One region of the Caballeronia sp. Lep1P3 genome, then DNA from elsewhere that is predicted to be linked to it. Evidence: predicted binding sites of a transcription regulator. Region 1 holds the regulator's gene; each other region holds the start of a gene.
What was found. Region 1 encodes LexA, which represses DNA repair genes until DNA is damaged. Its sites were predicted from a motif close to ACTGTATNNNNATACAGT; they were not measured.
Positions count from the first base shown of each region.

Region 2: a site for LexA is predicted at 6,251-6,268, ahead of LDZ27_RS04585 (ATP-dependent helicase). Genes of this name have one in related genera too.
Region 3: a site for LexA is predicted at 6,082-6,099, ahead of dinB (DNA polymerase IV). Genes of this name have one in related genera too.

Region 1 covers NZ_CP084265.1:1,661,329-1,671,628, forward strand. The annotation lists gene gcl (glyoxylate carboligase) at 1-512, shown strand, start outside; gene hyi (hydroxypyruvate isomerase) at 555-1,355, shown strand; gene LDZ27_RS07790 (2-hydroxy-3-oxopropionate reductase) at 1,383-2,291, shown strand; gene LDZ27_RS07795 (asparaginase) at 2,488-3,495, opposite strand; gene LDZ27_RS07800 (CysB family HTH-type transcriptional regulator) at 3,539-4,465, opposite strand; gene LDZ27_RS07805 (sulfate/molybdate ABC transporter ATP-binding protein) at 4,503-5,582, opposite strand; gene cysW (sulfate ABC transporter permease subunit CysW) at 5,579-6,490, opposite strand; gene cysT (sulfate ABC transporter permease subunit CysT) at 6,487-7,377, opposite strand; gene LDZ27_RS07820 (sulfate ABC transporter substrate-binding protein) at 7,482-8,528, opposite strand; gene lexA (transcriptional repressor LexA) at 8,774-9,442, shown strand; gene LDZ27_RS07830 (hypothetical protein) at 9,592-9,927, shown strand; gene LDZ27_RS07835 (DUF2939 domain-containing protein) at 10,014-10,300, shown strand, end outside.
Region 2 covers NZ_CP084265.1:977,183-987,482, forward strand. The annotation lists gene fumC (class II fumarate hydratase) at 1-1,312, opposite strand, end outside; gene LDZ27_RS04555 (phospholipase D family protein) at 1,338-2,981, opposite strand; gene LDZ27_RS04560 (MATE family efflux transporter) at 3,354-4,793, opposite strand; gene LDZ27_RS04565 (RNA-binding S4 domain-containing protein) at 4,934-5,155, opposite strand; gene LDZ27_RS04570 (hypothetical protein) at 5,178-5,360, opposite strand; gene LDZ27_RS04575 (hypothetical protein) at 5,434-5,847, shown strand; gene LDZ27_RS04580 (hypothetical protein) at 5,926-6,186, shown strand; gene LDZ27_RS04585 (ATP-dependent helicase) at 6,300-8,426, shown strand; gene LDZ27_RS04590 (DUF4088 family protein) at 8,429-9,193, opposite strand; gene LDZ27_RS04595 (AzlD domain-containing protein) at 9,336-9,659, opposite strand; gene LDZ27_RS04600 (AzlC family ABC transporter permease) at 9,656-10,300, opposite strand, start outside.
Region 3 covers NZ_CP084266.1:1,153,808-1,164,107, reverse strand. The annotation lists gene LDZ27_RS19810 (hypothetical protein) at 138-374, shown strand; gene LDZ27_RS19805 (MDR family MFS transporter) at 408-1,925, opposite strand; gene LDZ27_RS19800 (ATP-binding protein) at 2,123-3,478, shown strand; gene LDZ27_RS19795 (response regulator transcription factor) at 3,609-4,304, shown strand; gene LDZ27_RS19790 (DUF3563 family protein) at 4,310-4,507, opposite strand; one part of gene LDZ27_RS19785 (IS5 family transposase) at 4,574-5,043, opposite strand; one part of gene LDZ27_RS19785 (IS5 family transposase) at 5,043-5,391, opposite strand; gene LDZ27_RS19780 (hypothetical protein) at 5,421-5,615, opposite strand; gene LDZ27_RS19775 (hypothetical protein) at 5,688-6,053, shown strand; gene dinB (DNA polymerase IV) at 6,229-7,359, shown strand; gene LDZ27_RS19765 (hypothetical protein) at 7,548-8,207, shown strand; gene LDZ27_RS19760 (TauD/TfdA family dioxygenase) at 8,315-9,214, shown strand; gene LDZ27_RS19755 (ABC transporter substrate-binding protein) at 9,252-10,271, shown strand.

The DNA of each region.
Region 1 (10,300 bases):
GCTGGACGATTCCGGCTGCGCTCGGCGTGCGCGCGGCCGATCCGCAGCGCAAGATCGTCGCGCTTTCGGGCGATTACGACTTCCAATTCATGATCGAAGAGCTGGCGGTGGGCGCGCAATTCAAGCTGCCGTATGTGCATGTGGTCGTGAACAACTCGTATCTCGGCCTGATTCGTCAGGCGCAGCGCGGCTTCGACATGGACTACTGCGTGCAGCTCGCGTTCGACAACATCAACGCTCCCGAACTCGAAGGCTATGGCGTGGATCACGTCGCCGTCGCAGAAGGGCTCGGATGCAAGGCGCTGCGCGTGTTCAAGCCCGAAGACATCGCGTCCGCACTGAAGCAGGCAGAGGCGCTGATGGCGGAGCACCAGGTGCCGGTCGTCGTCGAGATGATTCTCGAACGCGTGACGAACATCGCGATGGGCACCGAGATCGACGCGATCAACGAGTTCGAAGCGCTTGCTGAGAACAAGGCGGACGCGCCGACGGCCGTCACGCCGCTCGACTGAACTTGAAGCCATTCCACTGACCGACCATCAGGACAACCAATAATGCCGAAATTCGCCGCGAACCTGACCATGCTGTTCAACGAAGTCCCATTCCTCGACCGCTTCGCGGCAGCGGCGAATGCGGGCTTCAAGGCGGTCGAGTTCCTGTTTCCGTATGCCTATTCGATCCGCGATCTCGAGGCGCGCGTGAAGGACAACGATCTGCAAATCGTGCTGCACAACCTTCCCGCCGGCAATTGGGAAGCGGGCGAGCGCGGCATCGCGTGCCTGCCCGATCGCGTCGATGAATTTCGCGAGGGCGTGCCGCGCGCAATCGAATATGCGAAGGCGCTGAACGTGCCGCAACTGAACTGTCTCGTCGGCATTCCGACGGCGGGCGTTTCGGCACAGCAGGCGCGCGAGACCATCGTCGAGAACTTGCGCTTTGCCGCCGATGCACTGAAGCAGGAAGGGATCAAGCTGCTCGTGGAACCATGCAACGCATACGACATTCCGGGCTTCGCGCTGAATCGTTCGCATGAAGGACTCGACGTCATTCGCGCAGTCGGTTCGGACAATTTGTTCCTGCAATACGACATCTATCACATGCAGCGCATGGAAGGCGAACTCGCCGCGACCATCAAGAAGAACCTGCCGTCGATCGCGCATATCCAGCTCGCCGACAACCCCGGCCGCAACGAGCCGGGCACGGGCGAAATCAACTATGCGTTCCTGTTCCAGCTGCTCGATTTGATCGGCTATGACGGCTGGATCGGCTGCGAATACAAGCCGCTCAACGGAACGGAAGCGGGCCTGAACTGGCTGCAGAACATCGGCGGCGTGAAGCATCGCGCGACGGCATAAACCCGACACACAGGAGGAGCGAGAAGTATGGCAACCATCGGTTTCATCGGACTCGGCATCATGGGCGCGCACATGGCGCGCAATCTCATCAAGGGCGGACACGCGCTCGTCGTGAACGGCAAGTATCCGGTGCCGGACGATATCCGTGCGCAAACGCAAGTGCTCGCGGATTCGACCGCGGTCGCACAGGCTAGCGAGATCATCATCACGATGGTGCCCGACACGCCCGATGTCGCCAACGCATTGTTCGCCGATGACGGCATTGCCAACGGACTGAGCGAAGGCAAGCTCGTGATCGACATGAGTTCGATCAACCCGCTCGACACGCAGGACTTCGCGAAGAAGATCAACGCGCTCGGCTGCGATTACCTCGATGCGCCCGTTTCCGGCGGCGAAGTCGGCGCACGCGATGCAACGCTCACGATCATGGTCGGCGGCCCGGAAAAGTCGTTCGCCATTGCCAAGCCGCTTTTCGACCTGATGGGCAAGAACATCTCGCTCATCGGCGACAACGGCGCGGGTCAGACGTGCAAGGTCGCCAATCAGATCATCGTCGCGCTGAATATCGAAGCGGTGGCGGAAGCGCTGTTGTTCGCCGCGCGCTCGGGCGCCGATCCGGAGCGCGTGCGTCGCGCGTTGATGGGCGGCTTCGCTGCATCGCGCATTCTGGAGTTGCACGGCGAGCGCATGACGAAGCGGACGTTCGATCCGGGCTTTCGCATCGAGCTGCATCAAAAGGACCTGAACCTTGCGCTCGATGGCGCGCGCAAGATGGGACTCGCTCTGCCGCATACCGCGAGCGCGCAGCAGTTGTTCAGCGTATGTGCGGCGAACGGCGGCAAGGCGTGGGACCATTCGGCGCTCGTGCGTGCGCTCGAGATCATGTCGAACTTCCAGGTGGCGCAAGAGCCGCAGCAGGCGAAGGCTGCTGCGTGAGCATCGCTGCCTGAATCGTGGGGCGTCCCGCGTATGGGCACGCGGGACAAATGCCGCTCTGGGCTGAGGGCGGCACGTAGGGTCCGGGAGCGGCACCCGGCGGTGCGCCGGTCAAGCCTTGGTCGGTCAGACGGTTCGCCGTCGGGTGTCCGCGTCGGATTCTTGCAGCGGGTTTTGCTTCAATGCGCGATGCGCGTCAGTACGTATCGAAGAGACGTTGCAGGACAACTGCGTCTTCGCTGCCGGCTGCAAGCGCGAGCATCAGCAGCACGCGCGCCTTGTACGGATTGAGCGTACCCGCGCTGACGGTGCCGAGCGCATCGTCGGAGGCCGCGCCGTTTCGCATCACATGCCCCGAGCCGACGCGCGACGCGCGCACCACGGCGACGCCCGCCTTCACCGCATCCATGAGCGCCTGCGTGAGCGTCGCGTGTATCGAGCCGTTCCCTGTGCCCGATACGACGATGCCCTTCACGCCTGCCGCAACGAGCGCATCCACAGTCACGCGCGAAGCGTCCGCGTAGCTCGCGACGATCTCGACCATCGGCCACGCTTCCGTCACGACGAACTGACTTGCCGTGGTGTGCGGCTTCGTCACCGAGCGCTGGAATTCCACGCGGCCATCCTGCACGAAACCGAGCACGCCGGTCTCGGGGGAACGAAACGCATCGACGGCGTAAGTGCTGATCTTCGTCACATCGCGCGCGCTATGAATCTGGTTGTTGAACGCGACGAGCACGCCCTGTCCCGCCGCATCGTTCGACGCCGCGACCGTCACCGCGTTGAGCAGATTGAGCGGGCCATCAGCGGAGAGCGCCGTGGATGGACGCATCGCGGCGGTCAGCACGACAGGCTTCGCGCTCTTCACCGTCAGATGCAGCATGTACGCGGTTTCTTCGAGCGTATCGGTGCCATGCGTGACGACGACGCCATCGATATCGTCCTGCGCGAGCAGCGCGTTGATTCGCGATGCCAGCGTCGTCCAGAGCGCGGTGCTCATGTCCTTGCTGTCGATGCTCGCGATCTGTTCCGCGTGAATGCGTGCGACGGCGTCGAGTCCCGGCACGGCATCGAGAAGATCGTCCACGCCGACGACGCCCGCTTTGTAGCCCGCCGTTTTCGATGCATCGCCGGCGCGGCCCGCGATGGTGCCGCCCGTCGCCAGCACGGCGATTTGCGGAAGTGAGAGTGTGTGCGTATTCATGCCAGCGATTGTAAATCAGCCGGCATGCGCGCCCGGACGTGCATCAGGCGGCTTCGCGCAACTGCGCGGCGATCTGCGCTTCGTCGAGTTGCGGCGCGAACATCTCGATCAGCCGGTACGCGTATGCGCGCAGGAACGCGCCCTTGCGCAAGCCGACGCGCGTCGTGCTCGCTTCGAACAGATGCTGCGTATCGAGCGCGACGAGTTCCGTGTCGCGCTTCGCGTCATACGCCATCGCCGCGACGATGCCGATGCCCATGCCAAGCTCCACATACGTCTTGATGACATCGGCGTCGATGGCGGTCAGCACGATGTCGGGAATCGCGCCGGCGCTTGCGAACGCCTGATCGACGTGAGAGCGCCCCGTGAAGTCCTGGTCATACGTGACGATCGGATACTCCGCGATCTGTTCGAGCGTGATGTTCTCCCGCCCGACGAGCGGATGATCCTTCGGCACCACGACCGTGTGATGCCACGAATAGCAGGGAAACGTCACGATATCCGGGTAACGGTCGAGCGCTTCGGTGGAGATGCCGATGTCCGCTTCGCCATTGACGATCATCTGCGCGATCTGTTGCGGGCTGCCCTGCCGCAGCGCGAGATGCACCTTCGGAAATACTTCGGTGAACTGACGGATGACCTTCGGCAAGGCGTAGCGGGCCTGCGTGTGCGTCGTCGCAACGACGAGGTGGCCGTTGTCCTGATCCGCGAATTGGCGCGCGACGCGGCGCAGATTCTCCGCATCGAGCAGCATGCGCTCGATGAACTGATGCACTTGCTTGCCCGGTTCGGTCAGTCCCGTGAGCCGCTTGCCACGGCGAACGAAGATATCGACGCCGAGTTCGTCTTCGAGATCCTTGATCTGCTTCGATACGCCCGATTGCGACGTATAGAGCACGTTCGCGACTTCGGTGAGATTCATGTTCTGGCGCACGGCCTCGCGCACGAAGCGCAGTTGCTGGAAGTTCATTGTCCGCCTCTCTTTTTTGATGCCGTTTTATCAATGTTCATTGCGCGGGAAACACGCGCAGCGCGCGCGGCACGGCGCGCACGCCGTCGCCGATGCCGAGCTTCAATGCGCGCCATGCTTCGCGGTCCAGTTCGGCTTCGAGCACGCCGCCCGCGGCGCCTTCCAGTTCGACGCGAACAGAGCCGCCAAGCGTGACCACGCGCCGCACGTCTACCACGATGCCGTCGCGGTGCGCGTCATCCGCGTGATCCGCGCCATCGTCGGCGCGATAGAGCGCGAGATCGTGAGGACGCACATACGCAAGCGCCCGGCCGCTGAAATGGGCGTGCGCCTGGATCGATTGCGCGGCGCCATCGGCGATGAAGCCGTTTGCATCGACGTGTCCCTGCAGGCGGTTGGCCGCGCCGAGAAACTCGTACACGAACGAGGTCTGCGGATGATCGTACACATCCTGCGGGCTGCCCACCTGCTCCACGCGCCCATGATTCATCACGACGATGCGGTCCGCCACTTCCAGCGCCTCTTCCTGATCGTGCGTGACGAAAAGCGTCGAGATATGCAGGTCGTCGTGAAGACGACGCAGCCAGCTGCGCAGTTCCTTGCGCACCTTGGCGTCGAGCGCGCCGAATGGCTCGTCGAGCAGCAGCACTTTCGGTTCGACCGCGAGCGCGCGTGCAAGCGCGATACGTTGCCGCTGCCCGCCCGATAGTTCGGAAGGAAAGCGCTGCGCGAGCCAGTCGAGCTGCACGAGCTTCAGCAGTTCATGCACTTTCTCGCGGATCGCCGCTTCCGACGGACGCTCGCGGCGCGGCTTCACGCGCAAACCGAACGCGACGTTTTCGAACACCGTCATATGCCGGAACAGCGCGTAATGCTGGAACACGAATCCAACTTGCCGTTCGCGCGCGCCGACTTGCGCAACGTCTTCGCCATTCAGCACGACCTGGCCTGCATCGGCATGTTCGAGGCCTGCAATCACGCGCAAAAGCGTGGTCTTGCCGCAACCCGATGGCCCGAGCAGCGCGACGAGTTCGCCCGCCCGAAAGTCGAGCGTGACGTTGTCGAGGGCGGTGAAATCGCCGAAGCGCTTCTGCAAATTGCGAACGATGATGCTCATGATTGCGTTCCTTGGTTCTGTGCGCCAGCGCCGACATCGGCGAGCGATTGCGACATGCGCCGCTCCGCGATCAGCTTGAGCCCGAGCGTGACGAGCGCAAGCAGCGCGAGCAGCGAGGCCACTGCGAACGCGGCCGAGAAGTTGTATTCGTTATAGAGAATTTCGACGTGCAGCGGCATGGTGTCGGTCTGCCCGCGAATATGGCCCGAGACGACCGATACCGCGCCGAATTCGCCCATCGCGCGCGCGTTGCAGAGAATCACGCCATAGAGCAGGCCCCAGCGCACGTTCGGCAGCGTGACGCGGCGAAAGATCTGCCAGCCGGACGCGCCGAGAACGTGCGCGGCTTCTTCCTCGTCGTTGCCTTGCGCCTGCATCAGGGGAATCAGTTCGCGCGCGACGAACGGGAACGTCACGAAGATGGTGGCGAGCACGATTCCCGGCACCGCGAAGATGATCTGCACGTCATGCGCGGCGAGCCACGGACCGAACCAGCCCTGCGCGCCGAACATCAGCACGTAAATGAGGCCTGAAATCACGGGCGAAACCGAAAACGGCAAGTCGATGAGCGTGGTCAGGAGCGCCTTGCCGCGAAACTCGAACTTCGCGATTGCCCATGACGCCGCCAGCCCGAACACGACGTTGAGCGGCACCGCGATTGCGGCCGTCGTCAGCGTGAGCTCGATGGCCGACCACGCGTCCGGGTCCTTCAGCGATTCGAAGTAATAGCCGATGCCTTTCGCGAACGCCTGCGCGAACACCGCGACGAGCGGCACGACGAGAAAAAGCGCGAGAAACAGGAGCGCAATGCCCGTGAGCAGCCAGCGCACGGCGCGCGGCTCGGTGACGGGATCGAGCTTGCGCGCGCTGCGCGCGGCGCTCGTATCGAGCGGCAGTACCTTGCTCATGCGTCACCTCGCGCGACATGAAGCGACGGCGCGGTCGCGGGCGCGGCGCCCGTCCTGCTCGTGCGCCGCTGCAGGAGCCATTGCAGCGTGTTGATGAGGAGCAGCATCAGAAACGACACACACAGCATCACGACGGCGAGCGCGGTCGCGCCCGCGTAGTCGTATTGCTCGAGCTTCGTGATGATGAGCAGCGACGTGATCTCGGACTTCATCGGCACGTTGCCGGCGATAAAAATCACCGAGCCGTATTCGCCGAGCGCACGCGCGAACGCGAGCGCGAAACCCGTCAGCAAGGCCGGAAGCACGGAGGGAAGAACGACGCGGCGAAACGTCAGCCAGCGCGTCGCGCCGAGGCACGCGGCGGCTTCTTCCTGCTCGCGCTCGAAGTCTTCGAGCACGGGCTGCACTGTGCGGACGACGAACGGCAGCCCGATGAACGTGAGCGCAACGAGCACGCCGAGCGGCGTGAACGCGATCTTGATGCCGAGCGGCGCGAGATACTGGCCGATCCATCCGTTGCCCGCGTAGACCGCTGCGAGCGAGATGCCGGCAACCGACGTCGGCAGCGCGAACGGCAGATCGACGATGGCATCGACGATACGCTTCATCGGGAACGTGTAACGCACGAGCACCCACGCGACCAGAAAGCCGAACACCGCGTTGATGAGCGCCCCGCCGAGCGCCGCGCCGAACGTCAGCCGGTAAGAAGCCAGCACGCGCGGCGCCGTGACCGCGCGCACGAATTGCGCCCAGTCGAGCGTCGCTGTCTTGGCGAAGGTCGCGGCGAGCGGTATCAGCACCACGAGGCTCAGATACGCGAGCGTGATGCCGAGCGTCAAGCCGAAGCCCGGCAGTGCGCTCGGCTTGCGCAGAGTGAAAGTCGTCATCCTTGGAACGTCCTATTTCCAGTGCGCCGGGGAGCGCGTGTCGCTACGGGCTTGTGTTGCCGGCGGCGTCGTGGCGCGCCGCTCGGTTTCTCATCTGGTCGCGCTTACTGCGGCTGATAGATCGAATCGAACACGCCGCCATCCGCGAAATGCGTCTTCTGAGCCTTCGCCCAGCCGCCGAAGGTATCGTCGATGGTGTAGAGCTTGAGCTTCGGGAACTGCTTCGTGAGTTCGGCGGGCACTTTGTCCGAGCGCGGACGATAGAAATTGCGCGCGGCGATCTGCTGGCCTTCGTCGCTATAGAGATACTTCAGATATGCCTCGGCGAGCTTGCGCGTGCCGTGCTTGTCGACGACCTTGTCGACCACTGCGACCGGCGGCTCGGCCAGAATGCTCACCGACGGCACCACGATCTCGAACTTCTCCGGACCGAATTCCTTCAGTGAGAGAAACGCCTCGTTTTCCCACGCGATCAGCACGTCGCCCTGACCGCGCTGCACGAAGCTCGTCGTTGCGCCGCGCGCACCCGAGTCGAGCACGCCGGCGTTCTTGTACAGCTTCGCGACGAAATCCTTCGCCGTCTGCTCGTTGCCGCCCGGCTTGTGCTGCGCATAGGCCCACGCCGCGAGATAGTTCCAGCGCGCGCCGCCTGACGTTTTCGGGTTCGGCGTGACGATGGAGACGCCCGGCTTCGTCAGATCGTCCCAGTCCTTGATGTGCTTGGGATTGCCCTTGCGCACGAGGAAGACGATCGTCGAGGTATAGGGCGATGCGTTGTCCGGAAGACGCTTCTGCCAGTCGCCGCCGACGAGACCCTTGCTCGCGAGCGCGTCGATGTCGTAGGCGAGCGCGAGCGTCACGACGTCGGCCTGCAAGCCGTCCAGAACCGCGCGCGCCTGACCGCCCGAGCCGCCGTGCGACTGCTTGAACGTGACCGTTTCGCCGGTCTCGGCTTTCCATTTCTTCGCGAAAGCCTGGTTGAAGTCCTGATACAGCTCGCGCGTGGGATCGTAGGAGACATTCAGAAACGACGTCTCCGCATGCGCCGGAACGCTCGCCCCCACAGTCGCGCCGACGCTCGCCGCCGTCAGTGCGAGCGCCGTCAGCAGTTTCCTCGCGCTGGTTCCCAATCCCGTCCTCGTGCTTTGCATTCCCCGTTCTCCGTCTTATCGAATTGACGGATTCAGTCTAACGAGCCTCCTATATGAACAGAAATAATCGTTTTTCACTTTTTTATATCCGATGATGCTAAGGCCGCAGCGACATCTCACGAGCGATCGGCGGCGGGTGTGCGTCGGGCGCTGCGGCGAGAACTTAAAGTAAAGCTTGAAAACCGCGAAATACTGTATAAAAATACAGTCATTGTTCTTCCACCGTTGCACAGAGGCCCGAGCCAGTGACCAGAACCTCCAAACTAACCGCGCGGCAGCAGCAGGTCTTCGAATTGATCCAGCGCGCGATCGAACGCACCGGCTTTCCGCCCACGCGCGCGGAGATTGCCGCTGAATTGGGCTTCAGTTCGGCGAATTCGGCGGAAGAACACCTGCGGGCACTGGCGCGCAAGGGCGTCATCGAACTGGCGGCGGGTTCATCGCGGGGCATCCGGCTGATCGCGGAAGCGAGCCGGTCGGAGGAACTGCCGCATCAGTTCACGCTGCCGCATCCGAGCATCATGCAGTTGTCCCTGCCACTCGTCGGGCGTGTCGCGGCGGGCAGTCCTATCCTCGCCCAGGAGCACATCGCGCAGCACTACGCGTGCGATCCCGCGCTGTTCTCCAGCAAGCCGGACTATCTGCTGAAGGTGCGCGGCCTGTCCATGCGCGATGCCGGCATCCTCGACGGCGACCTGCTCGCCGTGCAAAAGCGCACGGAGGCGAAGGACGGGCAGATCGTCGTCGCGCGTATCGGCGACGACGTCACCGTGAAGCGCTGGAAGCGCCTGCCGGATGGCGTCGAACTGATCGCGGAGAACCCGGACTACGAGAACATCTTCGTGCGCTCGGGCAGCGGCGAGTTCGCGCTCGAAGGCATCGCGGTGGGCCTGATTCGCTCAGGCGAGTTTTAACGGTCGAGCGGCGACGTCGACGCAAGACGCGCCGAGAGCGTTCGCCTCACCTCACGCCACGCACGACGCGGCGCGTTTCGAATACATCGAGCATGGTCGGCAGCCGAACGCGGCTCGCCGCAGTGCGTCCTATCGTCTGGAGAGTCATGATGGAACGTTTTGCCCGTTTGCTGCCCTTCCGCCAGTTCGGCCGCCTGCGTCATCTGCGCGCGTTGATCTCCTGCGGTGCCACAGCGCGTCCGCGCGCCGAAGCCGCGCCTGATCTCTTCGACGAAATGCCGGCGCTGCCTTCGCGGCAGCCCGCGTTCGCGCGTGTATCGCTTGCTCAGCCCGTCTATGCGGAACCGGCGCCGCGTGCCCCGGTGCGCGTGTACCGCAGCGAGTCGCGGCTCATCATGGTCGGGAAGATCGGCGAAGTGTCGCGCATGATCGACCGCTGTATCGACGAGGAACGCGCGGCGCTGTCGGGCGGCACGCTCGCGTAACTTCGCGTTTGTTTAAATCGCGGGATCGTTCGCGCGTGCGTGTGGTCAATCGGAAAACCGCATCCACGAAGAGGCGCTTTCGCCGCATGTCCCGCACTACCCGTTCTATTGCCGTCAGCCTTGCGGTTCTTGCGCTCGTCGCCGCGCTCGGACTGGTGTACGCGTCGCCGTATATCGCGTTGGAGCGCGTCAAGCGCGCTGCCGATGCGCGCGACGCGCAGACCGTCAATGAGTACGTCGACTTTCCGGCGCTGCGCACGAGCCTGAAGGATCAGGTCGCGGCGCTCCTGACCCGGCGCATCGATGTGCAGAAGAACGGCAATCCGCTCGCCATCATCGGCGCGATGATCGGCGCGGCGCTCGTCGGGCCGCT
Region 2 (10,300 bases), 680 kb from region 1:
TGCCTTCCTTGTGGGCCTTCTTCGCGATTTGCGCGGCCTTGTCATAGCCGATATGCGGATTGAGCGCCGTCACGAGCATCAGCGATTCGTTCAGCAGGCTGTCGATGCGATCCGTATTCGCCTCGATGCCGACCGCGCAGTTGTCGTTGAAGCTCTGCGCGCCGTCCGCGAGCAGGCGAACCGATTGCAGCACGTTATGCGCGATCATCGGCCGGAACACGTTCAGTTCGAAGTTGCCGCTCGCGCCGCCGATATTCACGGCGACGTCGTTGCCGAACACCTGACAGCAGAGCATCGTGACGGCTTCGGATTGCGTCGGGTTGACCTTGCCCGGCATGATCGAACTACCCGGCTCGTTCTCCGGAATCGAGAGTTCACCAAGCCCGCAGCGCGGCCCGCTCGCGAGCCAGCGGATGTCGTTCGCGATCTTCATCAGGCTCGCGGCCACGGTTTTCAGCGCGCCGTGCGCGGCGACGAGCGCGTCGGCGGCGGCCATCACCTCGAACTTGTTCGGCGCCGTCTCGAAGGGCAGGCCGGTGAGCGTGCCGATCGCCTGCGCGACCTTCGTCGCGAATTCCGGATGCGCGTTGAGTCCGGTGCCGACCGCCGTGCCGCCCTGCGCGAGCTGATACAGATGCGGCAGCGTCGCCTCGACGTGACGGATGCCCTGATCGAGTTGCGCGACGTAGCCCGAGAACTCCTGACCGAGCGTGAGCGGCGTCGCGTCCTGCAAGTGCGTGCGGCCGATCTTCACGATGTCCGCGAACTGCTTCGACTTCTTGTCGAGCGTCTCGCGCAGCGTCTTCAGCGACGGCACCAGATGCTTGACGATCGCATACGCGGCGGCCACATGCATCGCGGTCGGGAAGACGTCGTTGGACGACTGGCCGCGGTTCACGTCATCGTTCGGATGCACGAGGCGTTCTTCGCCGCGCGGGCCGCCCATCAGCTCGCTCGCGCGATTCGCGATCACCTCGTTCAGGTTCATGTTGGTCTGCGTGCCGGAGCCCGTCTGCCAGACGGCGAGCGGAAACTCGTCCGGATGCTTGCCCGCGATGATTTCGTCGGCGGCGGCGATGATCGCCTGCGCCTTTTTCGCGTCGAGCACCTTCAGTTCCTGGTTCACCTCGGCGGCGGCGCGCTTGACGATGGCAAGCGCGGTGATCAGTTCCGGCGACTGCTTCTCGGTCGAAATCTTGAAGTTCTGCAGCGAGCGCTGCGTTTGCGCGCCCCACAGCTTGCCGTTCGGCACGGCGATCTCGCCGAACGTGTCCTTCTCCATGCGTACATCGCCCTGCGCGTCCTGTGTCATGGCCTGAAGTTCCTCGAGAAGTTGGTCAAAGCTGCTTGTCGACGGGCAGCAGCATGAAGAGGCCCGTCATCGCGTTTCGGTAGAAGCCGGCCTCGGGATCGAAGTTGTACGTGACCGTGCCGATGTCTTCCTGACTCGTCCAGACGAGACCGGATTGCGGCGCACCGGTGCGCCGCAATTCCTCGGTCACCGCCGCGCTCGCCAGTTCGACGCGCCAGCTCGCTCTCGGCGAGATGCCGCGCTCGAAGAGGCGCGCGGCTTCTTCGGCGATCGGCTTGCTGTGGATCACGAGCGCGAGTTCGGTGTTGAGTTGCGCCGAGCGTGGATCGAGATTCATCGAGCCGATGACGAGGATACTCCGATCGACCACATACGCCTTCGCGTGCAGGCTCGCGCGCGAACTCGATCCGAAGAGTCCGGCGGGCGGCCGGCCTTCGCCTTCGGGCTGCAAGGGCTTGAATTCGTACAGTTCGACGCCGCGTTCCAGCAACGGAATGCGATACGGCGCATAGCCCGCCTGGACCGCGACGGCATCCGTTGCCGCAAGCGAATTCGTGAGCACCGCGACGCGCACGTGACGTTGCGAAGCGTCGCCGAGCGCCTTCACGCCGGCGTCGTGCGGCACGAAGTACGGCGACAGAACGAGGAATTCGCGCTGCGCCTCCTTGAGCAGTTGCGCGAGCCGCGTCATCGGCGGGCTCTTGTAGTCGTCGCGCGGATGCTCGATTTTCGACGGCGAATCCGCTTCGAACTCCGCCGGCGCCCAGACCAGACCCATCTCGCCGCGCGCTATCTGCTGCGCGAGTGGCGTTGCGTTCAGCGGTTTCGCGTTCAGCTGATCGGCCTCTTGCCGCCAGTGAGCGCGCAGGTCTTCGCGCGTCTTGTCGAGATCGGCGGGATCGAACTTTTGCTTGTTCAGCGCGCTCAAGGGGTAGGCGAGCGTGCTGTTCCAGTATTCGTCGAAGCTCGCGGAAATCTTGTGCGTGACGGGGCCGGCGGCGAACGCGTCGATGTCGCGGAACTGCAGCGTCGGGCTCGCGTTGAAGTACTCGTCGCCGAGATTGCGGCCGCCGACGATCGCGATCTGGTTGTCCGCGATCATCGCCTTGTTGTGCATGCGGCGCGTGAAGTGATCGAGATTCGTGAAGAAATTCTGCGTGCGCTCGTAGAAGCTGCGCTGCGCGCTTCCGTAGGGATTGAAGACGCGAATCTCGATGTTCTCGTGCGAGTTCAGCGCCGCCATGATGCGGTCGATGTCCTTGAAGTTCAGATCGTCGACGAGCATGCGCACGCGCACGCCGCGATCCGCCGCATGGAGCGCGGCGCCGAGCAGCAGCTTGCCGGTGTTGTCCTCGTTGGCGATGTAGTACTGCATGTCGAGCGTCTTCGTCGCCGCGCGCGCGAGCGCGATGCGCGCCTGCAGCGCGTCCTCGCCGGTCGGCAGAAGGCGCACGGCGGACTCGTCCGGATGCTGCTTTTCGAGCGGCCCGAGCGCGTCGGCGAGCGGCGTCGCGTCGGTCGCGGCGAGCGCGTGCGTCGCGGGCCGGTCGAACGCGGTGGCGGGCGGGCGCGTCGCGCATCCGGCGCATCCCGCGCACAACGCGGCGGCCAGCGCGAGCGCGGCCTGCCGGCCCGGCTGCAACTTGAATCGCGACGCGGTTGATGCCATCCGGTTTCGAACGCGCGCGACTTTCCCTGATGCTGTGAACATTCCCCGGTTTTGCGGCACTTCGCTTCCTCTTTTTGCTTGTTTTGGACTCGGCTGGATCTGACGCCAGCGCTTTCTCGGGATCGCAGTCTGATCGGCGACGCAGCAAGGAACGTTCTCGCCGATGCGACCGTCTCGAAAATATTCTAGGGGAAATCGACTGCGGGCCGGGAAGTGAACAGCGGAGCGATCGACGGACGAAAAAAAGCCCGCTCGGCAGAGCGGGCCGTAACCCCTGTTACTGGAAAAGTCTCAAGGAGGAGACGAGTTCATCCTAACAACGCGCCGCTTTGAGACCAACCAAGGATTCATGCTTTGCATATGCGCCCGAGTTTAGGCGGGGCTGCGCGGCGCGGTCTCGACGCGCTCGCCGGCGTGATCGCCGCGCGCTTGTACGAGCCGCCTGCTAATGCGATGAAAACGCAGCGTCATCAAAACGGCGACGCTCGCGAGTCCGGCGGCGAGGCCCCACCACAAGCCCTTCGCGCCCAGCTCGAAGTGAAACGCGAGCACATAGCCGGTCGGGAATCCGACGCCCCAGTAGCCGAACGCGGCGGCGAGCATCGGCACGCGCGTGTCCTTCAGACCGCGCAGGCAGCCCGAGCCGACGGTCTGCATGCCGTCGACGATCTGGAACACCGCCGCCACGCCGAGCAGCGACGCCGCGAGCGACACCGTGCGCGCATTCGCGGGATCGTCGAGATGCAGATACAGGCCGACGATCGCGTGCGGCGCGGTAATCAGCACGAGGCCCGAGCACATCATGAACCCGACGCCGAGCGCGATCGCGACGAAGCCCGCGTGACGCGCCGCCACCGGCACGCCCGCGCCCGCCCAGTAGCCGACGCGCACGTTGGCCGCCTGCCCGATCGCGAGCGGCACCATGAACGCCACGGACGCCACGTTGAGCGCGATCTGATGCGCGGCGAGCGGCGCTTCGCCGAGCGTGCCGACCATCATCCCGGTCGCGAGAAAGAGCGTCGATTCGACGCCGTAGGTGATCGCCACCGGCCAGCCGATGCCGAAAAGCTCGCCGAGCAGCGGCAGATGCGGACGCGCCGCCGCGACGAAATGCCGGTAGCGCGGCCGCAGATGCAACAGCGCGACGAGCGAGAGCGCCGTGAGCCACACAGTGATCGTGGTCGCCGCCGCCGAACCGACGAAGCCTTCGCGCGGCAGGCCGTAAGCGCCGTGAATCAGCCCGTAGTTGAGAAAGCCGTTGACGAACACGCCGCCGATGGACACCCACAAAAGCCGCTTCGCCGCACCGATGGCCGGCAGAAACGCGCGCATCATCCCGATGCCGATGAGACTGCCCGGCGTTCCCCAGCGCAGCACGGCGCAGTATTGCCCGACGTTGTGCGCGAGCGTCGCCGGTTCGTGGAAGGCGAGCAGAATCGCCTCGGCGTAGCTCAGCAGCACGAACGCGGGCACCGCGAGCAGCACCGAAAGCACGAGTCCCGTCCAGTAGATGCTCGGCACGCGGTCTTCGGCATTCGCGCCGCGCGCATGCGCGACCGACACGCTCACCGATGTCAGCACGCCCTGCAGCAGCGTCACGACGACAAAGAAGAGATTGGCGCCGAGACCGCCGGCCGCGAGCGAGTCGGGGCCGAGCGAGCCGAGCAGGATCGTGTCGGTGACGCCCATCGCCATCTGCGAAAGCTGCGCGATGGCGAGCGGCGCGGCGAGACGCGCCGTATCGACGGCGTGACGGGAAAGAGTCGGCGGTCCCGAATGCGCGCGTTTCGCGCGCGTGATGTGCGATTGCATGATCGAGGGAAAAGGGCGACGAGAGGCGGGCCATCGCCCGGCTGAAACCTGAACGAAAGACGACTAGCTCATTGCCTTGCGCGCGGCATGTCGATGACGCGCCGTGTTATGCCGGGTAATCGATGGCGCAGACCACGCGGTTATTTCGGCGCGCGCACGCGGATCTTCTGGCCGTCGAGCATCACGACTTGTCCCGCGCGTATCTTGCAGGTCTTGCGCAATTCGACGTGGCCGTCGACGGTGACGTCGCCCATCGCGACGCGCGCCTTAGCCGAGCCGCCGCTGTCGGCCAGGCCCATCAGCTTGAGCAGATTGTGAAGTTCGACGTAGTCGCCCGTAAGGGTGAACTGGAGTTGCGGCATGGCGGGCGAAAGCGCAAAGACCTCAATGATAAACCAGCGCCCGCGCGGTTTCGGGCACGGACTCTGCTCCGGCAGCCGGGGACCGCGTATCCGTCGTGCGCAGGCAGATGTAGCGAAGTGCAACGGTCGGTAACAGTGACTGAATGCGCGAAACTCGCCCGACGATCGCCAGGTCTTTACGTTTGATCGATGCAGCTTCGGTCATCTACTAATCGACAAGAGTCGCGCGCATCGCCGATGTCAGGCGCTCGCCGACGTCACCCAGAGAGGACTAGCTCATGACTAAGGCTCGAATTTTGATGATCGGCGCAGCGTTTGCCGCCCTCGCAGCCACCGGCGCACAAGCGCAAACCGCCCAGCCGATGCAGGCCGCGCCCGGCGCCGGCGCGCAGGGCCAGGTGTCCGCGCAGGCACAGCCGATGAACCCGCCGCCGCAGAACGTCGTCGCGCCGGCATCGCCGGATCCGCTCGTGCAGAAGCGCAACGCGGATGCGCAGGCGAACGCCGAATATCGCGCGTCGAAGAAGGAGTCGAAGGCCGAAATGAAGGCCGCACGCAAGGACGCGAAGGCGCAGTACAAGGAGCAGGTCCGCAACGCGAAGATCAATCGCAAGGCAGACAAGGAAGCCGCGAAGGACGACCTGAGCGCCGCCGCGGATCACACGCCGAAGGATGAGGGCCAGCAGCACTGACCGGGCGCGCCGCGAAGCCGCATCGGGCTTCGCGGGCAATAGCATCGTAAAAGCATCGATAAAAAGACGGAGGACGCCATGAACCGACGCACCCAAGCCATGCTGGCCGCGCTCGTCGCGGGAATGTTCGCGAGCGCGAGCGCCGTATCGTTCGCACAAACGACGAGCGATGCCCCGACGACTCACGCCGACAAGAAGGCCGCGAAGAAGCAGGCCGAAGCCGACCACGATGCGGCGCTCGCGCAGGCGAAGGCCGACAAGAAGAAAACGAAATCGCAATCGGAAGCGAACGAAGCCGCCGCCGACGCGAAGGTGAAGGACGCGAAGAAGGCCGACTAGACCGGCGCTGCGTTCACGTTGCGGCCCGGAAATCGCGCGCTTCGGCAAAGACTTGCGTGCGCGGGTTGTATGGATATACAGTGTGCGTCACTCTTTTTGACGCTCGCGTTTCCGTGCTTACCCTTCCAGACGACACCGCCACCGCCGACGACGCGTCCTCGCCGCACGTCGCCGCTTACCTCGCGAAGCTCAACGACGCGCAGCGCCGGGCCGTCGAATTCGGCGTGGACGAGCCGGGGCGCTGCGGCGGGCCGCTGCTCGTCATCGCGGGCGCGGGTTCGGGCAAGACGAACACGCTCGCGCATCGCGTCGCGCATCTGCTCGTCAAGGGCGCCGATCCGCATCGCATTCTGCTCCTGACGTTTTCACGCCGCGCGGCGCTCGAAATGACCCGGCGCGTGACGCGCATCGCGACTCACGCACTCGGCAGCAAAAGCGCCATCGCACAGGGATTGACGTGGTCGGGCACGTTCCACGGCGTCGGCGCGCGCCTGTTGCGCGATTACGCCGATCTCATCGGACTCGCGCCGTCGTTCACCATCAACGACCGCGAAGACTCCGCCGATCTCATGAACCTCGTGCGGCACGAACTCGGGCTGTCGTCGAAGGAAAAGCGCTTTCCGGCGAAATCGACGTGCTTCGCCATCTATTCGCGCGTCGTGAATACGGGCGCGTCGCTCGCGACGGTGCTCGACCAGTCGTATCCGTGGTGCCGCGAGTGGGAAGCGGACCTGAAGCGCCTCTTCGCCGCCTACGTGAGCGCGAAGCAGACGCAAAGCGTTCTCGATTACGACGACCTGCTGCTCTACTGGTCGCATCTCGCGGCCGAGCCGCAGATCGCGGCGGATCTCGCGAGCCGCTTCGATCACGTTCTCGTCGACGAATATCAGGACACGAACCGCCTGCAAGCCAGCATTCTTCTCGCGATGAAACCGGACGGGCGCGGCGTGACCGTCGTCGGCGACGATGCGCAGTCCATCTATTCGTTTCGCGGCGCGACGGTGCGCAACATCCTCGACTTCCCGCAGCACTTCGACCCGCCCGCCGCGACCGTCACACTGGATCGCAACTACCGTTCGACGCAGCCGATTCTCGAAGCGTCGAACGCGGTGATCGGTCTTGCCAGCGAGCGCTACACGAAGGATCTATGGACCGACAAGGCATCGGCGCAAAAGCCGCGCGTCGTGTCCGTGGCGGACGAGGCTGATCAGGCGCGTTATGTCGTCGAGAAAGTGCTGGAGGCGCGCGAGGCGGGCATGAAGCTCAAGTCGCAGGCCGTGCTGTTCCGGGCGGCGCATCACAGCGCGACGCTCGAAATCGAGCTCACGCGGCGAAACATCCCGTTCGTGAAGTTCGGCGGGCTGAAGTTCCTCGATTCCGTGCATGTCAAGGACGTCCTCGCCGTGCTGCGCTGGGCCGAGAATCCGCGAGACCGCGTCGCGGGTTTTCGCGTCGCGCAACTGCTGCCGGGCGTCGGGCCGGCCATCGCCGGGCGTCTGCTGGATAGCGTCGCTACAGCCGGGCGCGCATCGAATGCTATCGCTGCGTTCGGTGCGCCCGCGCGCGCGAGCGAGGACTGGCCGCGCTTCGTCGCGCTGATGGGCAAGCTCTGCGGGCGCGAGTCGCCGTGGCCCGCCGAGTTCGAGATGGTCCGCCGCTGGTACGAGCCGCACCTCGAACGCAATCACGAGGACGCGGCGATCCGCATCGGCGACGTGCTGCAGATGGAAAGCATCGCGTCGACGTATCCGACGCGCGAGCGCTTTCTCACCGAACTCACGCTCGATCCGCCCGACGCGACGAGCGACGAATCCGGCGTGCCGCTCATCGACGAGGACTATCTGATTCTCTCGACCATCCATTCCGCGAAGGGCCAGGAGTGGCGCAACGTGTTCGTGCTGAATGGCGTCGACGGCTGCATTCCGTCCGATCTCGGCACGGGCAGCGACGAGGAAATCGACGAAGAGCGCCGTCTGCTCTATGTTGCGATGACGCGCGCGAAAGAAGACCTGCACATCGTCACGCCGCAGCGCTTCTATGTGCACAACCAGACGAATCTCGGCGACCGCCACGTCTGGGCGCAGCGCACGCGTTTCATCCCGCCGCATCTGATGCCGAATTTCGAGGCCGCCGCGTGGCCGCCCGCGCCGGTCGTGACCGCGCCGACATCGTCGGGCCTGGCTGCGGCGGCGAAAGCCAAAATCGACATCGCCGCGCGGCTCAAAGGCATGTGGGACTGAAGCTAGCGCTGCGCGCGTGAGGCGCGAGGCATCCGCGGAGAATGCCCGAACACGCTGCGCAGCCACGCGGCAAAGCGCGTGAAGCCGTCATACGGCTCTTCGACGAAAAGCTCGGGCCGCAGCGAACGCAGGTATTCGAGCAACTGCTGCGCTTCCTGCTTTTGAATCGATCCGTAGAAGATGCCGAGCCGCAGCAGGCAGCGCAATTCGCCGAGCTTCTCGCGCGCGTTCGAGCCGACATTCGTTTCCACCGCGAGCTTCGCTTCGAACACGCGCTGGCGCAGCGAATCTGCGAGCCGCCACGCGGGCGTCTGCATCTTCTCCTCGACGTCGCGGATATCGGCCGCCGCCGATTTGATCTGCGAGGCGAGCACGTCCACCTGAGCGACATCGCCCTTTGCTTCCGCGACGATGGCCGCCGCCCATTCGCGCGACGCCTTCAGGAGGTCCTCGGCGTTCCAGTCCGAGCGGATCGCGAACGCGAAGCCGTGTTCCGCCGCCTGACGGATCAGAATTTCGACGACATCCGGGAATTCCTTGTCGAGCGCGCGCTTGGCCCACGCGTACTGGCCGTGCGTGAGCATGCGCTGCACGGCCTGTTCCGTGAGCGGCGTATCGTTGTCGAGCAGCTTCGCGCGCAGGAAGTCCTCGAACGACGGCGTGACGAACTGCGGGTCGAGCTTGAGCGACAGGCGCAGGAACGCCTCGAAGTCGCGATGCAGCGAAGCGATCGTCTCGTCGCGCAACGAAAGGGTGATTTGACGCATGTCGGTTTCCGGTTCCGCCCGTCGTTCGTCCGACGGCGGGAAATGCCTGCGGCCTCGCGCGTGGGCGGAGGCCGTTCGTTTCAGATATCGGCGCGCGAACCGGAAACTTGAGGGCTTTTTGAAAGCCGCACTGAGCAAACGGTTAGCGCAGCACGACGAGCTGCCAGATGAAGAAGACTGCGAGCGACACGGCGATCGTCAGCAACGCGCGGCGTGTGAGCGCACACACGACGATGGCGACCGCCGCCGCGATCAACTGCGGATTGCGCCACGTCAGTTCGGCGCCGCTGCCGTGCGGCGAGACGGTCATCGGCACGATGATCGCGGTGAGCACCGTCACCGGCACGAAGCCGAGCGCGCTGCGAACGACAGGCGCGAACGTGAGCCGTTCGCCGAGCACGAACACGGCGGCGCGCACGAGATACGTCACGAGCGCCATGCCGAGAATCAGGACGACGTAGTTCATTGCGCGCGCTCCTTCGCGCGCTTGATGCGCGGCTTTCTTCCCTCGACGACACTCAGCGCAATGCCGACGCCGACGCCCGCGAGCACCGCCGCGAGCAGCCCGAGCTTGTACGGCCAGCCCTGCCACGCGAACGACAGCACGCCCGAGGCGAGCGCCGCCGCGAGAAAGCGCAGCGCGACGAGTTGCGGCACGATGATCGCGATGAACGTCGCGACCATCGCGAAATCGAGTCCGAGCGACTTCAGCCCCGGAAACGCCGCGCCGAAGAAGAGGCCGACGAGCGTCCACGCCTGCCAGTTCAGATACATCGCGAGGCCGGAGCCGAGGAAATAGTGCGGGCCGGTCTCGCCGGGCGCGCGTTTCTGATAATGCGTGTACGCGACCGCGAACACTTCGTCGGTCAGAAGGCCGGCGAGCGCCCAGCGCCAGCGCGCGGGCAGATGCGCGACATAGGGCGCGAGCGTCGCCGAATAGAGAACGTGCCGGAGATTGACGACGAACGTCGTCGCCCAGATCACGACGAAGCTCGCGTTCCCCGCGATCATGCCCGCCGCGATGAATTGCGCCGACCCGGCGAAGACGACGAGCGACATGAGCTGTCCGTGCCAGAGCGCGAGCGGGCTCGCGGTGACGAGCGTGCC
Region 3 (10,300 bases), on a different replicon from region 1:
CATTGGTATCCGCGCTTCTGGGGGGATTTCATCGTATCGGCACGCACGTAGACTGCGTGCACATTTCGAAGGTCGCTTGCTGAAGGCAGTGCAGGAAGGCCGATGAAGTGGATAGGTGAAACCTCAAGGAGCACACCATGATCGGCAAACTCAGCGGCCTTATCTTCGTTGCGGCGTCCCTCGCCGCGTCCTATGCACTCGCAAGCGGCTATGGTCCCGCGCCGTTTTACGTTCCGGAGACCGGCGCGCCTTCGTCGCAACAAGGCATGAGCACGCAGAGCATCGCGGCGGATCAGGCCGCGACGCAAAGCAATGACGACGCGAGCGTGTCCAAGGACAAGCAGGACAGCCCGCTCATTCAGGCGCAGGACTAAGACGCTTGCAAGGCATCGGCGCTCGATATTCGCTCAAGCGTCGATGCCGATGTGCGTATGCGTGGCTTCGTCGCCCTTTGCAACGCTCCCGCGCAATCGCCCGATTTCGATGGCCGGCATGAACAGCATCGATATGACAGCGCCGAACGCAATCACGAACATGGATGTGAACGTCAGATGCAATGCGTGATGCAGCGCAAACCGAATCGCACTGTTGCTCTCGAAGTTGCCCGGCGCGGCGGATAGCAGCCGCTTGAGTTGATCCGCGCTCACTGCCGGCAATCCGCTCGCATGCGCGAGGCCATAGTTTTGCACCGCGCCGAACACCGCCGCGCCGAGCGTGTTGCCGAGATTGCGCGCGAAGAGATTGGATGCGGTCGCGCTGCCTCTCTCCGACAACGTGACGATCTCCTGAATGAGAATGAGGCACGAGACGCTCAGCATGCCCATGCCAAAGCCCATGATCGCGGAGCCGACACCGGCCCACACCGGATTGCCTTGAGGCGTGAGCAGCACGAACGGAATCGCGCCCAGCGGAAGAAACAGTGTGCCGCCTATGAGCAGGCGGCGCAGTCCGACGCGAGTGAACGTGCGCGACGTGAACGTTGCGCCGCTTGGCCAGCCGATCATCATCATCGTGAGCGCGAAACCCGCTTCGACAGGCGAACGGTGCATGACGCCCTGCACGTACATCGGCAGGAAGGTGGTCAGGCCCATCAATGCCATGCCCGCGAGCAGGGTCGCCGCATTGCCCGCCGCAATCGGTCGATGCGCCCATAGTCCGAACGAGATCATCGGGTCGGCGGCGCGCCTTTCCTGCAGCACGAAAAGCACGCTCGCCACGACGAACACCGCGATTTCCACGCCGACTCGCGCATGGTTCGGGCTGCCCGCATCGGTGAGCGCCATCATCAGCGAGGCAATGGCGGCCGTGAACAGGAATGCGCCCGCGAGGTCGATGGCGGGGCGCTGGTGCTGCTGTTGTTCATGCAGGAACAGAACGAAGAGCAACGCGGCAAGCACGCCGATAGGCACGTTGATCCAGAAGATCCACGCCCACGACAGATGACGGATGAGCAGGCCGCCAGCCATCGGGCCGAGCACCGCGGAGACCGCCCATACGCTTGCAAGATAGCCCTGCACTTTGCCGCGTTCCCTTGCAGGGTAGAGATCGCCGACGACGGTCAGCGCTACGGGCAGGATCGCGCCGGCGCCCACGCCCTGTACGAGCCGGAAGACGATCATCGCGGGCATCGACCAGGCGAAGCCCGCGAGCACCGATCCGATCACGAAGATGGCGATGCCCGCGAGCATTGCCGGTTTGCGGCCATAGATATCGGCAAGTTTGCCGAATACGACAGTGAGCGCGGTCTGCGTCAGTAAAAATGACGAGAAGACCCAGCTATAGAGATTGAGGCCGCCGAGCTGCGTGGCGATTTGCGGCATGGCGGTGGAAACGATCGTGGCTTCGATCGCTACCATGGCCATCGACGCCATCACCGCGCCAATAACGAGGGGACGAACGGTTTGCTTGGACTGGGGCTGGGGCATTCGGCTTAGGGCTTAGAGCTTTGATAGAAATGCGCCGCGATATTCGAGTTATTTATGCGGCCGCTGCAAGACACGCCATCGTATCCCGATGCAGGCAAGGCTGCTTGCGCCTACCGCAGTCATCCGCGGTTTATGCCGCCGAGTAGAATCGGGCTGACAAGCGCCTTGCCCATTCATTCACGACGAAGCGCACTCCCATGATCAAATCGCTAAGAAATCAGCTGGTGATTGCGCTGGGTTTGCTCGTGAGCGTAATCGGCATTGCGCAAGGCATCAGTTCTTATCAGTTGTGCAAGGCCGGCATGAGCGCGCTGCTCGATCTGCGGCTCGAACAGGTGGCGGCGCGCATGCGCGATGGCTTTGCCGAGGGCATTCCCGCGAATCCCGCGCGCGGCTCGCAAGATGACCGCGATGTCGTCGTCGTCGTGTGGAAACCGGGGCTGGATGGGCCGTTTCGCACGACGGACCCGTCGCTGCGCTTCTCGCCCGATGCACAGCCGGGCTTCTCTAACGCGACGGTCAACGACGAACCCTGGCGCATCTTCACGCGGCAGGAACCGACGATGACGATTCAGGTTGCGCAACGCTCATCGGTGCGGCGCGCGCTTTCGGAGGCAAGCGCCACGAAAACGCTATGGCCTATCGCCGTTTTGTTGCCGTTGATGTGGATGGCAGTCGCGCTCGTCGTGCAACGCTCTCTGCGCGAACTCAATAGGCTAGGCCAGGAAGTGCAGGCAATCGATGCCGGTCACTTGCAGCCGCTGCCGACTGTCGGCGTGCCCGCCGAAATCTCTCCGTTCATTCATTCGATCAACACGATGATCGAGCGGCTTGCGAAGTCCATCGAAAGCGAGCGCAAGTTTATCGCCGATGCCGCGCACGAATTGCGCACGCCGCTTACCGCGCTTCAGCTACAGGCGGATAACTTGGCGCCGCATATCGCGCCGGGCAATCGGGAACGTTTTCAGGAATTGCGGCGCGGCATTGCGCGCAGCGGCAGTCTCATCACGCAACTGTTGCGTTTGGCGCGCGCCGATGCGCCGATGAACGGCAGCGCTCTTTCGCGCGTGGATGTATCGACGGTTGTAAGAGACGCAGTGGCGGATGTCTTGCCGATTGCCTTCGAGCGCGGCCTCGATCTCGGCGCGGGAGAAGTCTTTAGCGCACACGTTCGGGCGCTGGAAACGGACATCGGCATGGCGGTAAAGAACTTACTTTCGAACGCGGTCCGCTATACGCCCGATGGCGGCACCATCGATCTGCGCATGCGGCGCGACGAGGACTTGATCTGGGTGGACGTCATCGATACAGGGCCGGGCATCGCGGAAGAAGCTCTGCCTCGCGTATTCGATCGTTTTTTTCGCGCCAATGCGGACATAGAAGGAAGCGGCCTCGGGCTTTCGATCGTCAAAGCCATCGCCGCGCGCTATAACGGAGAAGTGTCGCTGCGCAATAGGAGCGATGGGAGATCGGGCATCGTCGCATCCATTGGCTTTCCCTTGGACGAAAACATCGAAGGCTTCGCTAAGAGAACGAGTGCGGCTACTGCCTGAGAATGGCGACTACAATGCATTCGCCGCTTGGCGCGAACGCTGCGAATCAATCGATCGTGCGCTTCGCTCTTTGCGCTGACGCCAGCACGGCGGCGCGTTGCCGTGTCCACTGCGGTGTGCAAGGTGCAACATGCGAATTCTTCTGATCGAAGACGATGTGCAAATCGGAACGAGCCTCATGCGCGCGTTGAAGGATGCCGATTACGCCGTCGATTGGGTGCGCGATGGCAGCGCGGGCCGCAAGGCCATGGATGCCGCCGACTATACGGTCGTGCTGCTCGATCTCGGCTTGCCGGGCCTGAGCGGCATCGAGCTTTTACGGCAGGCGCGCAGTGCGGGCAATGCGACGCCCGTACTCATTCTCACCGCACGCGACGATCTCGATACGCGCGTGCAAGGCCTGGATCTCGGCGCCGACGACTATCTGCTCAAGCCCTTCGACATGCCTGAACTGCTTGCCCGCATTCGCGCGGTGCTGCGCAGGAAAGCCGGTTATGCGGTTTCCCGTCTTGGCGATGAATCGATCAATCTCAATCTCGACCAGCGCACGCTCACATGCGGCGAAACCTCGGGCGTGCTGTCCGCGCGCGAATTCGCATTGATGCACGCGCTGATGGAACGCCCCGGCACCATTTTCTCGCGCGATCAACTGGAAGACCGCTTATATGGCTGGGGAAAGGAAGTCGAAAGCAATGCGGTTGACGTGCTCATTCATTCGGTGCGCAAGAAATTCGGCGCGAGCGTGATTCGCAACGTGCGCGGCCTCGGCTGGACGGTCATGCTTGGACAAGCCGGACGTGAAGCGGCCCGCGACGAAGCGAAATAGCGACGCTAGAAACGCAATGCATCGTCGCGCGGTTTGATCGCGCCGCAGAACGGCAGGCTATCAATGCGATCGCGATGCTCGACGATTCTCATGCGATGCTCGAGATCCGCCAGGTCGCTCGATGAAGCGAGATAGGCGTCGATTGCGCGGTCTTCCCTTGTATGAAAGAGATCGCCGAGAGATTTGGAAAGTCGTTGGAACATGATGGACTCCGTCGTTGAGAACGACGTCCGCGCTCGCCGGTTATGGCGTATGACTTAAAGGCCAGTTCAAAAAGCGCGCTCCGTTCGGCTGAAGATGTTCCAGCAGACGAGTGCGCAGGCTAGCTTTAAGAAAGCTTCGTGAATGTCAGCGCGGCGTTCGAAGCGAGTGCGGAGGCGACGGAAACCATGGAGCCAAGAATGAGTCCGTTCGACGACCCAACGGAATTTGCCGAGGCCGCTGCCGTGTTCCGTGCGACGCCTGGCGATAACCGGTTGGATGCCGCGCTCGCGAAGCCGGCGGCGATGCGAGTCAGAATCGTAACCACGGTCGGCGTAGATGACCTTGGGCTTGCGAAGCGGTCGGCCGCGAGTGCCACGAATCGGCGGGATGGCGTCGACCAGCGGAAGCAGTTGGGTGACATCGTTGCGGTTTGCACCGGTCAGAATCGCGCTGACTGGAACGCCGTTGGCGTCTACGAGGACGTGGTGCTTGGAGCCTGGTCGCGCACGATCGGTGGGGTTTGGCCCAGTTTTTGGCCCGCCCCAACGGCTCGCACGGACGATGAATCGACAGCCGCATGTGAGAAGTCGAGCTGGCCCGACTCGCGCAGCTTGTCGAGCAGCAGCCCATGCAATCTGTCCCACACCCCGGCCTGCTGCCAGTCGTGCAACCGACGCCAGCAGGTCGCGCCAGAGCCGAAGCCTAGCCGCGTCGGTAGATGGTTCCAACGGATACCTGTCTTCAGAACGAGCAGGATGCCATTCAATGCTGCACGGTCCGAGACCGGTAGGCGCCCGGGGTAACGCTTGCGTCGCGGTCTGGGCGCTGGAAGTAGTGGTTCGATCAGTGCCCACAGTTCGTCATCGATGATAGGTGCCGGCATTCCTTGATCCGTTGTTCAGGCATCCAAGGTTAACCGTTTCGAAGAAAAGTAAACAGCCCTTCCGAGCTCTTTTTGAACTGGCCTTTTAAAGCGGCCGCCGATGCAACGAAGGTTAAGCCGCCCGACTTAGCCGTAAATGAGCCGCCATGAACCGTTCGGCGGCGCACGGTGCGTTCTCTTTCAGGCACTGCCGCGTCGCACCATCCCGTGCTATCGTGTTTCATACGGATTTCATACGCAACGGGAGCGCATTCGCTTACGCGCTTCTTGCCGAAACGTGCTTCGTGAAGGCCGCCATGAACGATCTGCCTCGTACCCTCAGTGCCCGCGATCGAGTCGAACTGCTCTGCTGGCTTACATGCGGCAGCCTCGGCGCTTTTTATCTCAATGGCGACTGGCCGGCGGCGGCGTTTCATGTGCAAGCCGCGCATAAATGGCTGGACAGACACGAACGGCTTGCCGACTGGCTCACGGTTGCCAAGCTCGCCGCCCTTGCGCGCGATCTTGCCACGCGCCATTGCGCGCTTCTCGAAGCGGACTGGGCACGCGACGCCGTGGAAGAAATACTCGACAGCGAAGACCTCAATTATCAGTCCGATGTCGTGAGACAGGTGTTCGACGACTGCCGCCGCGCGCTTGCGCCCAAGCATTTGCCCGAATAAGTAGCCTAAGCGCGCGCTGGCGCAAATCCCTGTATGGATGTACAGTGAGGCCATTTTTTCGACAGGGCCTCAAGGCGCTTTTGCGCCAGCCTCTTTGCCGTCGATGGACGCTTCGTCTTCCGCTAACGCCAAGCTGCATTCGCCTAACGCATCGCGCCGCATCGCGCATCTGGACATGGACGCATTCTTTGCGTCCGTCGAACTGCTGCGCTATCCCGAGTTGCGCGGTGAGCCGGTGGTCGTCGGCGGCGGGCGCAACGCGACGCCCGAGACGCTTCCCGACGGCACGCGCCGCTTCCAGCGCTTGCGAGATTACGCGGGCCGCGGTGTCGTGACGACATCCACTTACGAGGCGCGCAAGTTCGGCGTGTTCTCTGCAATGGGCATGATGAAGGCCGCGCAACTCGCGCCCGACGCCATTCTTCTGCCCACTGACTTCGATTCTTACCGGCATTATTCGCGGCTCTTCAAGGCGGCCATCGCCACGTTCACGACGCAAATAGAGAATCGCGGCATCGACGAGATTTATATCGACGTCACGGATATGCCGGGCGATTCCGCCTATATCGGCCAGCGCATGAAAGACGCCGTGCGCGAAGCGACAGGCCTCACGTGTTCCATTTGCATCGCGCCGAACAAGCTGCTTGCGAAGATCGGCTCCGAACTCGATAAGCCCGACGGTTTGACGATTCTCACGATGGACGATTTGCCGACGCGCATATGGCCGCTCGCCGCGCGCAAAGTGAACGGCATTGGGCCTAAGGCAAATCAAAAGCTGGCCGCAGTCGGCATCGTGACGGTAGGGGACATCGCCGCAGCGGATCTGGCGCTCTTGCAGACGCATTTCGGCCCGACCTATGCCGCCTGGCTCGCGCGCATCGCGCAGGGGCAGGATGAACGTCCAGTAGTCGTTAGTTCGGCGCCGAAATCCATGAGCCGCGAGACGACATTCGAGCGCGACCTGCATCCAAAGCATGATCGCGCGACGTTGTCTTCCGAATTCACCGGCTTATGCAAGCGCGTCGCCGATGATTTGCAGCGCAAAGGCTATGTTGGCCGCACAGTGGGCATCAAGCTGCGGTTCGACGACTTCCGCACGGTCACGCGCGACTTGACGGTTCCGGTCGCCACTGCCGATGCGAGCGAGATTCGCCGCGCGGCGACCGAGTGCCTGAAGCGCATTGTGCTGGACCGAAAGCTCAGGCTTCTCGGCGTGCGCGTAAGCGCGCTTCATGCAGCGGACGAAAGCGGCGGCTTCATCGCACCGGTGCAAGTCGAGTTGCCGTTCGACGCACTGGAAGATTAATCGTCTTACGGTTCTGCTTCGTCATTCTTTAGAAGAATTAAACAAATTCTTCCTTGGTGAAGCGCCACACATACATCGATAAATCTCACCGATAAGTTGTTGGCGTGCCCCGCTACGAAGGGCACGCTTACTAAGCTCGCCTATCGGTCCGCTCTCGCGGTCCATCGGCATAGTTCGGGAGAGCGATATTGATCAAGCGGACGTTGGTCTACGTGGCGAGTTGCGCGCTAGGCTCGGGGACGGCTGGAGCGCAGGAGGTTTTCACGCAAGCAGGCACGCAAGGCATCGGTATCGGCGCAGCGTATTCTTTAGGGCCGCGCTTTGGCGTGCATGCGGATTTCAACGGCATCGACTTTCATCACGACATTTTCCTTGGCGGCAATCGCTATAAGGACGATGCTCGCTTGCGGCAAGGCGGCGTCTATCTGGACTATTTCCCGCTGGAACACCGCGGCTGGCGGATAACAGCGGGCGTGCGTTTCAACGACGATTCCATCGAGGCGGTGTCCTCGCCCGATAACGGAACCTACTCGTTCGACGGTAAGCGCTATCCCGCGCCACCCGGTGCGACGGCGACCGCGACCGCGAAGTATCCGCTTGCAATGCCTTACTTCGGCATCGGCTTCGGGCACAAGCCGCAAGGCAAGGGCTTTGGCTTCATTGCCGATATCGGCGTCGCTTATGGCGAACCGCGCACGAGCTATACGCTCTCGCCCTCACTTTCCGAAATGGTCGGACCAGCGCAGAGCGCGACGCTCGTCAGCACGGGCGAGCGGGAAGTGCGCGACAAGGCATGGCGGTTCCGCTGGTATCCGGTCGGACAAATAGGCATTTCATACCGGTTCTGATGACGCGGCTTTAGCGTGGCGACGGATAAGGAAATCGCATATCGTTCGTTGCCCGCCGCGCGCGCACGGCGTAGATTCGTCGTCTGTTCGCCGTTTTCAACATAATCGTGACGACTCTTTCTCTCATTGACGATGCGCCTTCCGAAGGCGTCGCGCAACGCATCGACATTCGTGCTTTCGACGCTCCCCTGGGCGCCGAAGTCATCGGGCTGGATTTGTCGAAGCCGCTATCGCAAGCGGACTTCGCGCGCATTCACCGCGCGCATCTCGACCATCACGTCCTCGTGTTCCGCGACCTCGACATCACGCCGGAACAGCAGATTGCCTTCAGCCGGCGCTTCGGCCCGTTGCAGATTCATGTGCTGCATCAGTTCGGGCTTGGCGGACATCCCGAGGTGCTGATCGTGTCGAACATCATCGAGAACGGCAAGCCGATCGGACTGGGCGATGCCGGTCATTTCTGGCATTCCGATCTGTCGTACAAGGAGAAGCCGAGCCTCGGTTCGATGCTGCACGCGCAGGAGTTGCCGGCGACGGGCGGCGATACGCTTTTCTCGAATCAGCATCTCGCATGGGACACGCTGCCTGCGCATTTGCAGAAAGCGGTGCAAGGGCGCGCGGCGGAACACACGTATCTGGCCAAATACGCGGAGTTGCAAAAGCGCAGTCCGTGGCGTCCGAATCTGACGGCGGCACAGATCGCCGAGGTGAAGCCCGTGGTGCATCCGATCGTGCGAACGCATCCGGAAACGGGACGCAAGGCGCTTTTCGTGAGCGAGCACTTCACGACGCGCGTAATCGGCATGCCGGAGGACGAAAGCCGCGTATTGCTCGATGAACTCTTTGCGCATAGCGTGCGTGCGGACTTCGTTTATCGCCATGTATGGCGCGATCGCGACATGGTGTTCTGGGACAACCGCTCGGTCATGCATCTCGCCGCAGGCACGCCGGACGATCAGCGCCGCAAGCTGTACCGCACGACCATAGAAGGCGATGCGCCGTTCTGACAGCCAGCACAAATAGTCCTTCGAATACGGGGTTTCAATGCAAGTTCGACAACGGAAGGGCGCACTGCGCGCGCTCGCGGCGGCACTCGTGCTGTCGCTTGGGAGCACATGCAGCGCGTATGCAGAGGGCACGCTGCGCATTGCCGAACAATATGGCGTGGTCTATCTGCTGCTCAACGTGGCGCGCGACCAGAAGTTCATCGAACAGGAAGGCAAGAAGCAGGGCATCGACATCAAGGTGGATTGGGCGAAGCTCTCCGGCGGCGCGAGCATCAACGATGCGCTGCTTTCCGGCTCGGTCGATATCGCCGCTGCGGGCGTGGGGCCATTGCTGACCATCTGGGATCGCACGCATGGACGTCAGAACGTAAAGGGCGTGGCGTCGCTTGGCAATTTGCCGTATTACCTCGTATCGAATGACCCGCGCGTGAAGACCATTGCGGACTTCACGGACAAGGACCGCATTGCGGTGCCGGCGGTCGGCGTGTCGGTGCAGGCGCGCATTCTGCAATACGCGGCTGCCAGGACTTGGGGTGACAAGCAATACGATCGCCTCGACAAACTCACTCAAGCGATGCCGCATCCGGATGCCGCTGCGGCCATCATCGCGGGCGGCACGGAGATCAACGCGCACTTCGGCAATCCGCCTTTTCAGCAGCAGGAATTAGCGGGCAATCCCAAAGCACATGTCGTGTTGAACTCCTACGACGTGCTCGGCGGCCCGAGTTCCGCAACCGTGCTTTACGCGACGGAGAAGTTTCGCGACAACAATCCAAAGACGTACCGCGCATTCGTCGATGGCCTCGCCGATGCTGCACGCTTCGTCACGCAGCATCCCGAAGCGGCTGCGGATATCTACTTGCGCGTGAATCAGGCCAAGCTCGACCGCAATCTGCTCATCAAGGTCATCAAGGACCCTTCGGTGCAGTTCAAGATTGCGCCGCAGAACACCTTTGCGCTTGCGCAATTCATGCATCGCGTGGGCGTCATCAAGAACGAGCCTAAGTCCTGGCAAGACTATTTCTTTAGCGATCCCGCCACGCGAGACGGCAGCTAAAAGGGCATAGAAGCCGCACGACGCGCTTA